One region of the Paraflavitalea devenefica genome, then DNA from elsewhere that is predicted to be linked to it. Evidence: riboswitches for the same ligand, from Rfam matches in the RefSeq annotation. Region 1 holds a riboswitch; the other holds the start of a gene.
The links. A riboswitch is a leader RNA that binds a small molecule or an ion and turns the genes downstream of it on or off. The one in region 1 is predicted to bind thiamine pyrophosphate.

Region 1 (4,409 bases):
TGTGGGCAGATCCGTCATTTCGTCCTCTGCAAAGAAAGGCTCGCCTTCCGGCAGGTATTTCACGATCGTTTTTAACAGCTCGTCTACCTGCAATCCTTTCAGGGCGGAAATGCCCACCACTTCCTTTGCATAAGTTTTGGACCTGAAGAAATTAAAGACGGCTTCCTTCTGCGTGGCATCAACTGTATCTAATTTGTTGATCGCTATAATAGCTGGTGCTTTGAGTCGTATGGATTCAAAGAGACTGTTCACTTCTTCCATGCTCTCTCTTACATCCAACAACAGTACTGCCACATCGGTATCCTCCTGGGCCTGTTGTACCGCCTGCATCATTTTCTCCTGCAGTTTGTACTTAGGTTCAATAATGCCAGGCGTGTCGGAAAAAATGATCTGGTATTCAGGTGTGGTTAAAATGCCTTTAATGCGGTGGCGGGTAGTTTGCACCTTAGGTGATACAATAGCCAACTTTTCGCCCATTAAGGCGTTCAACAGTGTGCTTTTACCCGCATTGGGGCGACCAAATATGCTTACAAACCCTGATTTCATAAAGAATGCAAAGGTAATGAAAGGTAGCCGTGGTATAAAGTGAGTAAACGAGGAGACTCAATTGTTGTGCCCGGCCAATAAAAAAGGGACCAGCGTTTTGCTAATCCCTGATTCTCAGTAGTTGCGAAGGGAGGGATCGAACCTCCGACCTTCGGGTTATGAGCCCGACGAGCTACCGCTGCTCTACTTCGCGATGTGGGTTGCAAATGTACGCTTTTTCAGGTTCCTGCCAAAATTGATTTAGTTTTTTTACAAATCATATTTTCAGGGTTATGAATAAGATATCATATATAAATAAAAAAGCGTCAGGTAAAAAACCTAACGCTTATGTACCCTAATAGGTGAAAAACCAAAAAGGTCAGTTATCCTCTTTTGGAAACATTACTGGCGCCGCTGCTCCTCAGGTCACGGATAACGCCATCTCCTTTATAATGTATACCGCTGGCGCCGGAAGCGCGGGCATTTAATTCTTTATTTACCGTAACCTTGATATCCGAGGCACCACTGGCTTCTGCACTACAGTTATCGGCCTGGAGATCATATCCCTTAAAATCACTGGCGCCATTGGCATCTACTTTCAATACTGTCACCTTTCCTTCAATCGAAGCATCAGAGGCGCCGCTCAGGTTTACATCCAGCGAATTGGCTTCCACCTTGCCTTTAAAATCACTGGCGCCTCCCATGGAAATAGCCAGTTCATTGGCTTTAATAGTGCCGGTCACCATCACATCACTGGCGCCGGTGGCGGTAAGCCTGTCGAGCGTTTTGAAGGAAACATACACCTTCAGTTTCTTATTGCCCTTCCACCATTTTCCATCATCATCATACGAGATCTTCAACACGCCATCTTCCACCACTGTTTTAATACGGTCCCGGAATTCGGGTTTAATAGCGCTTACTGCCAGGGCCTCTTCATCCGACTGGGAAAGATACAGGTCAATGGCATTGCTTACCCTGATGGCATGGAAACTGCCGATACTGCGGGGTTGTGCATTTTCATCATTGATCACCTGCTTTTGCGCCATCATGGCCAATGGCAGCAGCATCAGTAAAAAAACGCCTATATTTTTCATGTTGCTCGTTTATTCAATGTTATGCCAGCACAAGTTATCCTTTTTTTGACACTGAGCCGCCGCTGCTGGTTTTAACGTTGCGGATCACTCCGGAGCCTTTATAAGAAATATAGCCGCCACTGCTGGCTTCGGCCGACATTTCTTTGTTCATAGTGACCTGTGCACCAGCGCCGCTGCTCACATCTACATCACAGTTTTGAACACTGAGTTCATACCCCTGGAAAACACTACCACTGCTGCCATCTATTTTCAAAGAACTGGCATTACCTGAAATTTTAACGACCGATCCACTGCTCTGGTCTATATCCAGGGTAGTATAATCTACCGCTCCTTTGAAAACAGCGCCGCTGGAAGCGTCCAGGTCCAGTTTACTTCCTTTGATCCCTCCTTCAACGCTTACACTGGCGCCGGAATTAATATCCAGTCCGTCTAGATCATCCACTGATACATAAGCGACAGGATTTTTACCCCTTGTACCACCATTTTTCCAGAACTTCAGGGTTTCCTGCTCATAATAGATCTTTAGTACACCATCTTCTACTTTGGTAACGATCTTGTCGCGATACTCTTCTTTGGAAGCGCTCACCGCTACCGCTTCAGAGCTGCCCTGACTTAAATATACTTTGATACCGTTTGATACCCGGATGGCGTGAAAGCCTGATACTTTCCTCTCCTGGGCCAGGGGATCATTAACCTGCTTTTGGGCTACCAGCACCAGGGAAAAAAGAATGCCTGCAACGAATAATCCGATCTTTTTCATAATTAGCATTTTAAGAAATAGACTACGTTAATTGTTGAATGTTGCATCCGGCCTGCAGGCCGGTGCATAAGTATACTGTATATAAAGTGTGACGGCCGGAGGCTCCTGAATGTTACAATTCTTTTAAAAAAGTTTTTTTGACTGTATCTTTGCGTTCTCTTTGGCCAAAGAGATTTTTTCAGATTCCCGGGGTGCTTTTCCCAATCTGCCTGCAAAGGCTGTGAAAGGCTGAGATTATACCCGTAGAACCTGACCAGGGTAATGCCTGCGCAGGGAAGGTAGCTCCTCTTTATTGTCTACACTTCGCTTTCGCAGCATTTTCTCTTAAATCATTTTTTCACTAAAAATCTTCATGCAAGATGAAAAAAATGTTTTTGGGGATTTGCTACTTATTGATTTCCCATGGGTTATCGGCTCAGCAGATTGCGGGCCAGGTAACCGACGAATCTACCGGCAGCCCCGTAGCATCGGCTACCGTAGAACTATCCAACATCGCCACCCTTACCACCAACGAGGCAGGGCGGTTTGTTTTTTCAAAGGTTAAACAGGGACATTACACGCTGCGTATTACCAGTATTGGATACCAGGCTGTGGAAACCACTGTTTCGCCCGACAATGCCGAGCGGGCTATCAAGCTCACCCGGCTCAACCTCTTTATGCAGCCCGTGGAAGTACGCGCCATCCGGGCCGGGGAAAAAGCCCCCTTTGCAAAAACCGATCTCTCCAAAAAGGATATTGAAAAACTGAATACCGGACAGGACCTCCCTTTCCTGCTGAATCAAACTCCCTCTGTAGTAGTGAGTTCAGATGCCGGGAACGGCGTAGGCTATACCGGTATCCGTATTCGTGGTACAGATGGCGCACGCATCAATGTTACCCTGAATGGCATCCCCTACAACGATGCAGAGTCGCAGGGGAGCTTTTTTGTAGACCTGCCCGACTTTACTTCTTCTGTAAACAATATACAGGTACAGCGTGGGGTAGGCACCTCTTCCAATGGGGCCGGTGCTTTCGGGGCCACTATTAATTTAAGCACCAATGAAGCTAATACCACAGCTTACGGTGAGATCAACAACAGCTATGGCTCATTCAATACCTGGAAGCATACCGTGAAAGCAGGAAGTGGATTGATCAATGATCATTTTACCATTGATGCCCGCTTGTCAAAGATCGGTAGTGATGGTTTTGTTGACCGCGGCTCCAGCGACCTTCGTTCATTCTACCTCAGCGGCGCTTACCTGGGGGCAAAAACATCCGTCCGGTTCAATATTATTTCGGGCAAGGAGAAAACATACCAGTCATGGAATGGTGTGCCGGAAGCCAAACTGAGTAATAACAAAGACGCACTGCTGCAACATTATTACAACAACCTTGGTACCTTATACCGCACACAACAGGACTCTATTAACCTGTTCTCTTCCGATCCACGTAAGTACAATTATTTTACTTACGCCAATCAAACCGACAATTATCAGCAGGACCATTACCAGTTATTCCTCAACCACCAGTTTTCTTCCAGGCTGACTGCCAATGCCGCTTTCTTCCTTTCCAAAGGAAAGGGATACTATGAAGAATATAAACCCGGAGAGGCCTATGCTGATTATGGACTGCCCGATTTTGAAGCTGGCGGCAATACCTATACCTCCACTGATCTGATCAGGCGGCTGTGGCTGGACAATGATTACTACGGGGTGGTATATTCTCTGCAGTACAAGGGTGTAACTGATCAGTTTACTGTTGGCGGTGGCTGGAACCGGTATGATGGCCACCACTTTGGCGAGATCATCTGGGCACAGGCGGGTATTCCCAACAATTACCGCTGGTACAACCTGGAGGCCTATAAAACAGACGTAAGCGCTTATGCCAAGTATCAGTATAAGCTCTCCACCAACTGGGAGGTGTTTGCTGATCTTCAGTATCGCCGTGTATTGTATAATATTGGCGGTTTCCGCAAAAATCCTACGCTCATGGTGCGTAATACCTTTGATTTCTTCAATCCCAAGGCAGGGATTACTTATACCGATGGCAGT
Region 2 (4,409 bases), 520 kb from region 1:
GATCAGGAGAATGGGCAATTAAAAGAAGATCCGAACGAGACCCGAAGCAGGGCTTAACCCGGTAATTCTTTGGGCCAGTGGTTGGTAATGCTTTTTTCGAGGCCAAATTCCCGGTATTCATCGGGTGAAAGGATGGGCAGCCCATAGATGATGGGATAATCGCGCCCACAATGCTGGCAATACAGCATGCCTTCTATAATGTTGCCTTCCGTATCTTTTAAAAAGGTTTTCAACGTAAGGTCCTGCTTGTCCAGCGGGCAGGCCAGCTTGTTTATGAGTGATGGTTTCATGGTGTTTTTTGTTGTATGTGATGAAGGGCCTGTTTGTAAGAATGTGTTTTTTGCTGCGGGTCTTCTGCATTCATAATACCGGATATGACCGCTACGCCATTCATGCCGGTCCCCTCAAAGAGGCTAAGGTTGTCGGGAGTGATGCCTCCTGCCAGGAAAATGGGCATGTTGGTTAAGGCGCGGGCCGCCTGTACCGTTTCTATTTTCACCAGTTCGCAACTGTTGGCTGTAGCGGAGGGGAACATGGAACAAAAGGAAATATAATCCAGCCGGTTGTCAACAGCCCATTGTACTTTTTGCAGGTCATTACCACAGGTAATACCGCCCCAAAAGGGGCGCTGTACCTGCTGCCTGATAGCATCTATACTGGCCGGTATCTCATCAAAGTGAACGCCGTCGAGGGAAGTGTCGTTCATTAATTGCCAGTCTTCATTCATCAGTACCGGGATATGATAAGGATGTGCGGCACGGCATATCTTTTCTATGAACGCAGTCTTCTGCTGTTCCGGGTGCCAATGATTCCACACCTGGATAATATCAATACCTCCGGCAATGGCCTGTTGTACTGCGGGCAATACCTTCTCCCATCCCTTTGCAGGATCAATAACGAGGTACAGCCCTCCCCGTATAGCTCTTGTATGATTGCGCATGATTTTATTGCCACCCGTCTTTTAGAGCCGTGAAAAATGCCGCCCAGTAGGGGTCAGCGCCGGGATGCAGCAGCTTTGTTTGCCGGCCATCCTGCCGGATGATGATCCCTTTTTCTTTTTCTGTTATGCTACCTGCCACGGTAGCCCTGATGCCTTTCTCCTGCAACCGTTGTACTACCTGGCGGGATGCATCGGGCCGTACAGTGATGATCATGGAACCGGCGCCTACACAAAAAAGCGGGTTAATATGAAAGAGATCACAAATGGCCTGCTGGGTTTCTCCTACCGGCAGTTGATTTACCTCTATCACGGCTCCGCACCCGGCGGCCGTAGCCAGTTCATACAAGGCGCCCAACAGACCGCCTTCTGTAACATCGTGCATGGCAGTAACCTGCTTGTCTGGTCCACTATCCACGGCTGCTAGCCCGGCCTGCAGGGAACTGGTTTTGTAAAACAGCCCACAGGCGGCCTGATAGTGTTCATGGCCGCATTTATTTTTTACGGTTTCCGGAAAACTAAGTGCCAGTATGGAGGTTGCCAGCAGGGCAGCTTCTTCGGTAATGATGATTACATCGCCCGGTTGCGCCTGACTGCTTAATAAAAAGGTATTGGCCGGCGCAATGGCAATCATGGTGCCACCACCCGCCATGGTTGATTGTTGTCCTTCGGCTTTACCGGTATGCCCGCCGGTAATGGCAACCTTAATATCGCTGCAAAACCGGTGTATGTGTTGCCAGTATTCTTCAAACTGCAGGCCGGTGGTTTGTTCCGGCAGGTTGAACACCAGTTGTGCATACATGGGCGCCACACCGGTAGTGGCCATATCATTGGCCATGAGGTGAACCGAAAGCCAGGCAGATTCCCGCAGGCCAAGGCGCAGTATTAAAGAAAGCGGATCGCTGGTTAAGGCCATGTCCATCCCATTGGGCAGGTTGATAACGGCCACATCCACCCCATACTGCGGGCCGGCTGTTACTTCCTGCCGGTCTGCGCCGCAAAACGGGTAGATGGTATTCCTGAAGAAAGCATCCTGTATTTTTCCGCTGCCGGTAAAACTGCTCATAACTGGTCGTTGAATTTTACGTGCAGGCCAAAGAAATCGCCATAAGGCAGGCTCCATTGCTGGGCAGGGAACCATTTGGGCAGGCCGGTACAGGTCCATTCTATGCTGTAATCCCTGCCTTCCAATGCCTGGTGGATAAGGCTGATCAGCTTTGCAGGCGTATAGAAGGTGGCAGTCACATAGAAAGGATTTTTGCCAAACAACTGCTGTACCCTTCTCCGCAATACTTTGGGCGAGTTGCGGTTCATCATGCCAAAAACAATTCCATAGCGGCCTACGCGGGCAGCTTCCCGGATCACCTGTACAGGATCGCGGTAGTATTCAAACGTAGTGATAAAAGCAAGTGCATCGAAAGTGTGGTCTTTGAAGGGCATATAATGAGAATCGGCCAGCACCAGGTCGCCCTGAAACAAATGCACGCCCTGGCCCAGCATAAAGGGAGAAATATCGCCTCCGGTAGCCTCAATGCCGATGGTATGCCACCAGCGGGTAAAGCGGGTAGTGCCGCATCCAAATTCCAGGAGGGTTTTTACCCGGCTGTCTTTTTTAATAAGTCCGCCCACCACTTTTTTCTGCCATACTTCGGCACGCTTGTAACGCCCCTCGTACCATTGCTCGTAAGTATCTGTATGTTCCCGGTTGAAAAACCATTCCTTCCGGCCCTGCCAGTTGGTGAGGTTATTGGTAAGTTGTTGTATTTCCATGTCGTAATATTTTAAAAAAACAAAAGCCACATTTCCCGCGCAGGAAATGTGGCTCACTTATATTTTAATAAAATATTCGCCGGGCCCATTTGCATTTCCTCCGCTGGCATTAACCAGATCAGGTTCCCGGGTATAATCTCAGTCCCGCAGTGTGGCTGCGGGACACCCCGATGCAATAAGTATTTCAAAAATATTACTGTTTGGCTAGATGGCAAAAAATAAGGCCCACCCATGGAGCGGAAGACTGCTCATTTTTTAGTGAGCGCTATCTCATGATCCGTATGGGGCCACCTCCTCCTCCAGCAGGACCCAGGCCCATTTTGCTGAGGCTGTAAGTGAAGCTGAGCATGAAATAACGTTGTAAGGTTTTAATGCGGCTGTCCTCAATATAGCTCTGGTTACTGCTGCGGCTCACGTTTACATTTTCATTGAGCAGGTCGAAAGCAGACAGTTTCAGTTCACCGCGGTTATACCGCAGGAATTGTTTGCTGATGGAAGCATTCCATAAGGGCACCCGCAGGTTAAAGCCATCCGTCAGCCTGTTGTTGATAGTATAGGTAAATTCAGTGCTAAAGTAAAAGCTCGCCGGCAACTGCCAGTTTACATCAGCGCCATAATTCTGGGAGAAGTATTCTGCATCCATATTTGTTTGCAGGGAATATTTGCTCTTGTTGTAATTGATCCCTGCATTGATCGAAACATCAAATTTATCGGTGGGGCTCATATCAAGACGTAATACAGGCCCCAGGGTAAGGGTTTTGATGGTATTGCCTACACTATTGACAAATTGCTTGTTCTTGTCATAGCCAAGGTTGGAGGCAATGTTGACGGTTCCCTTCAGGAAACGCACCGGCAGCCCCACGCTTACAGAACCTGAGATATTGTACACACCATCTACATTCACCGGGCGGGAACGTTTAACCCCCAACGCATTGATGGTATCATAATTAACGATCTTGTTGTTGGTATGCCGTATGTTGAAGAAAGCAAACAGGTTTTTGTTCTTAAAAGGATTTACCGACATGAAGTTGATGGTGGCCATATGGGTGTATTCCTGTTGCAGATCGGGATTACCATCCCTGATGTTGAGCGGGTTGCTGATATCGGGCACCGGCGACAACTGTGTCATGGATGGCTGATTGGTAGAAGCATTGTAGTTGATCTGCAGATTTTTGAATCGGGTGAAATTATACTGGAAGCGGGCCGTGGGCAGAATATTGTAAAAGGTTTGACTAATGAGGCTATCCTTGGTGCCGGCAATGATGGTGCCTTCCAGGTTGGCCTTTTGCCAGTTGGCCCCTACTGCAAAGTTCCATTTTTTGAACTGGCTGCGCCACCTGATCCCGGCATTGGTATAGCCGTAGGTATTCTCATAATTATTGGTAAGCTCCTCATTGACTTCATCATATTTTCCGTTTACTTTATTATAATCCCAGGTGGTCTTCTCCGAAGTACTTTTGCTGAGGCTATTGCTCACGCTGAATTCCAGCAGCGAGTTTTTAACCACAGGCTCTGTGTATACTGCCCTCACATTATAACTGCGAAGGTCGCTGGCATTGCTGTTGCGCTGATCAATGGAATCGGTGCTGAGCGGGCTGCCATCGGGATTGAAGAATTTATTGACCGATAGCTGCGTCCCTTCCCCGTCGCTGGCATTGAGGTTCGTTTGCAGGCTGAGGGAGAACGTTCTTCCCTTGGTACG

Region 2: another riboswitch for thiamine pyrophosphate. It lies ahead of HB364_RS05835 (class I SAM-dependent methyltransferase); the one in region 1 lies ahead of HB364_RS08030 (TonB-dependent receptor).

The regions. Positions count from the first base shown of each region.
Region 1 is NZ_JAARML010000001.1:1,955,630-1,960,038, forward strand. Features, by position in the region: gene era (GTPase Era) at 1-546, opposite strand, end outside; tRNA gene HB364_RS08015 (tRNA-Met) at 668-739, opposite strand; gene HB364_RS08020 (head GIN domain-containing protein) at 909-1,619, opposite strand; gene HB364_RS08025 (head GIN domain-containing protein) at 1,654-2,379, opposite strand; TPP riboswitch at 2,557-2,673, shown strand; gene HB364_RS08030 (TonB-dependent receptor) at 2,739-4,409, shown strand, end outside.
Region 2 is NZ_JAARML010000001.1:1,433,809-1,438,217, reverse strand. Features, by position in the region: gene HB364_RS05855 (GLPGLI family protein) at 1-22, shown strand, start outside; gene HB364_RS05850 (Trm112 family protein) at 54-290, opposite strand; gene HB364_RS05845 (thiamine phosphate synthase) at 287-940, opposite strand; gene HB364_RS05840 (AIR synthase family protein) at 945-2,003, opposite strand; gene HB364_RS05835 (class I SAM-dependent methyltransferase) at 2,000-2,707, opposite strand; TPP riboswitch at 2,786-2,887, opposite strand; gene HB364_RS05830 (outer membrane beta-barrel family protein) at 2,973-4,409, opposite strand, start outside.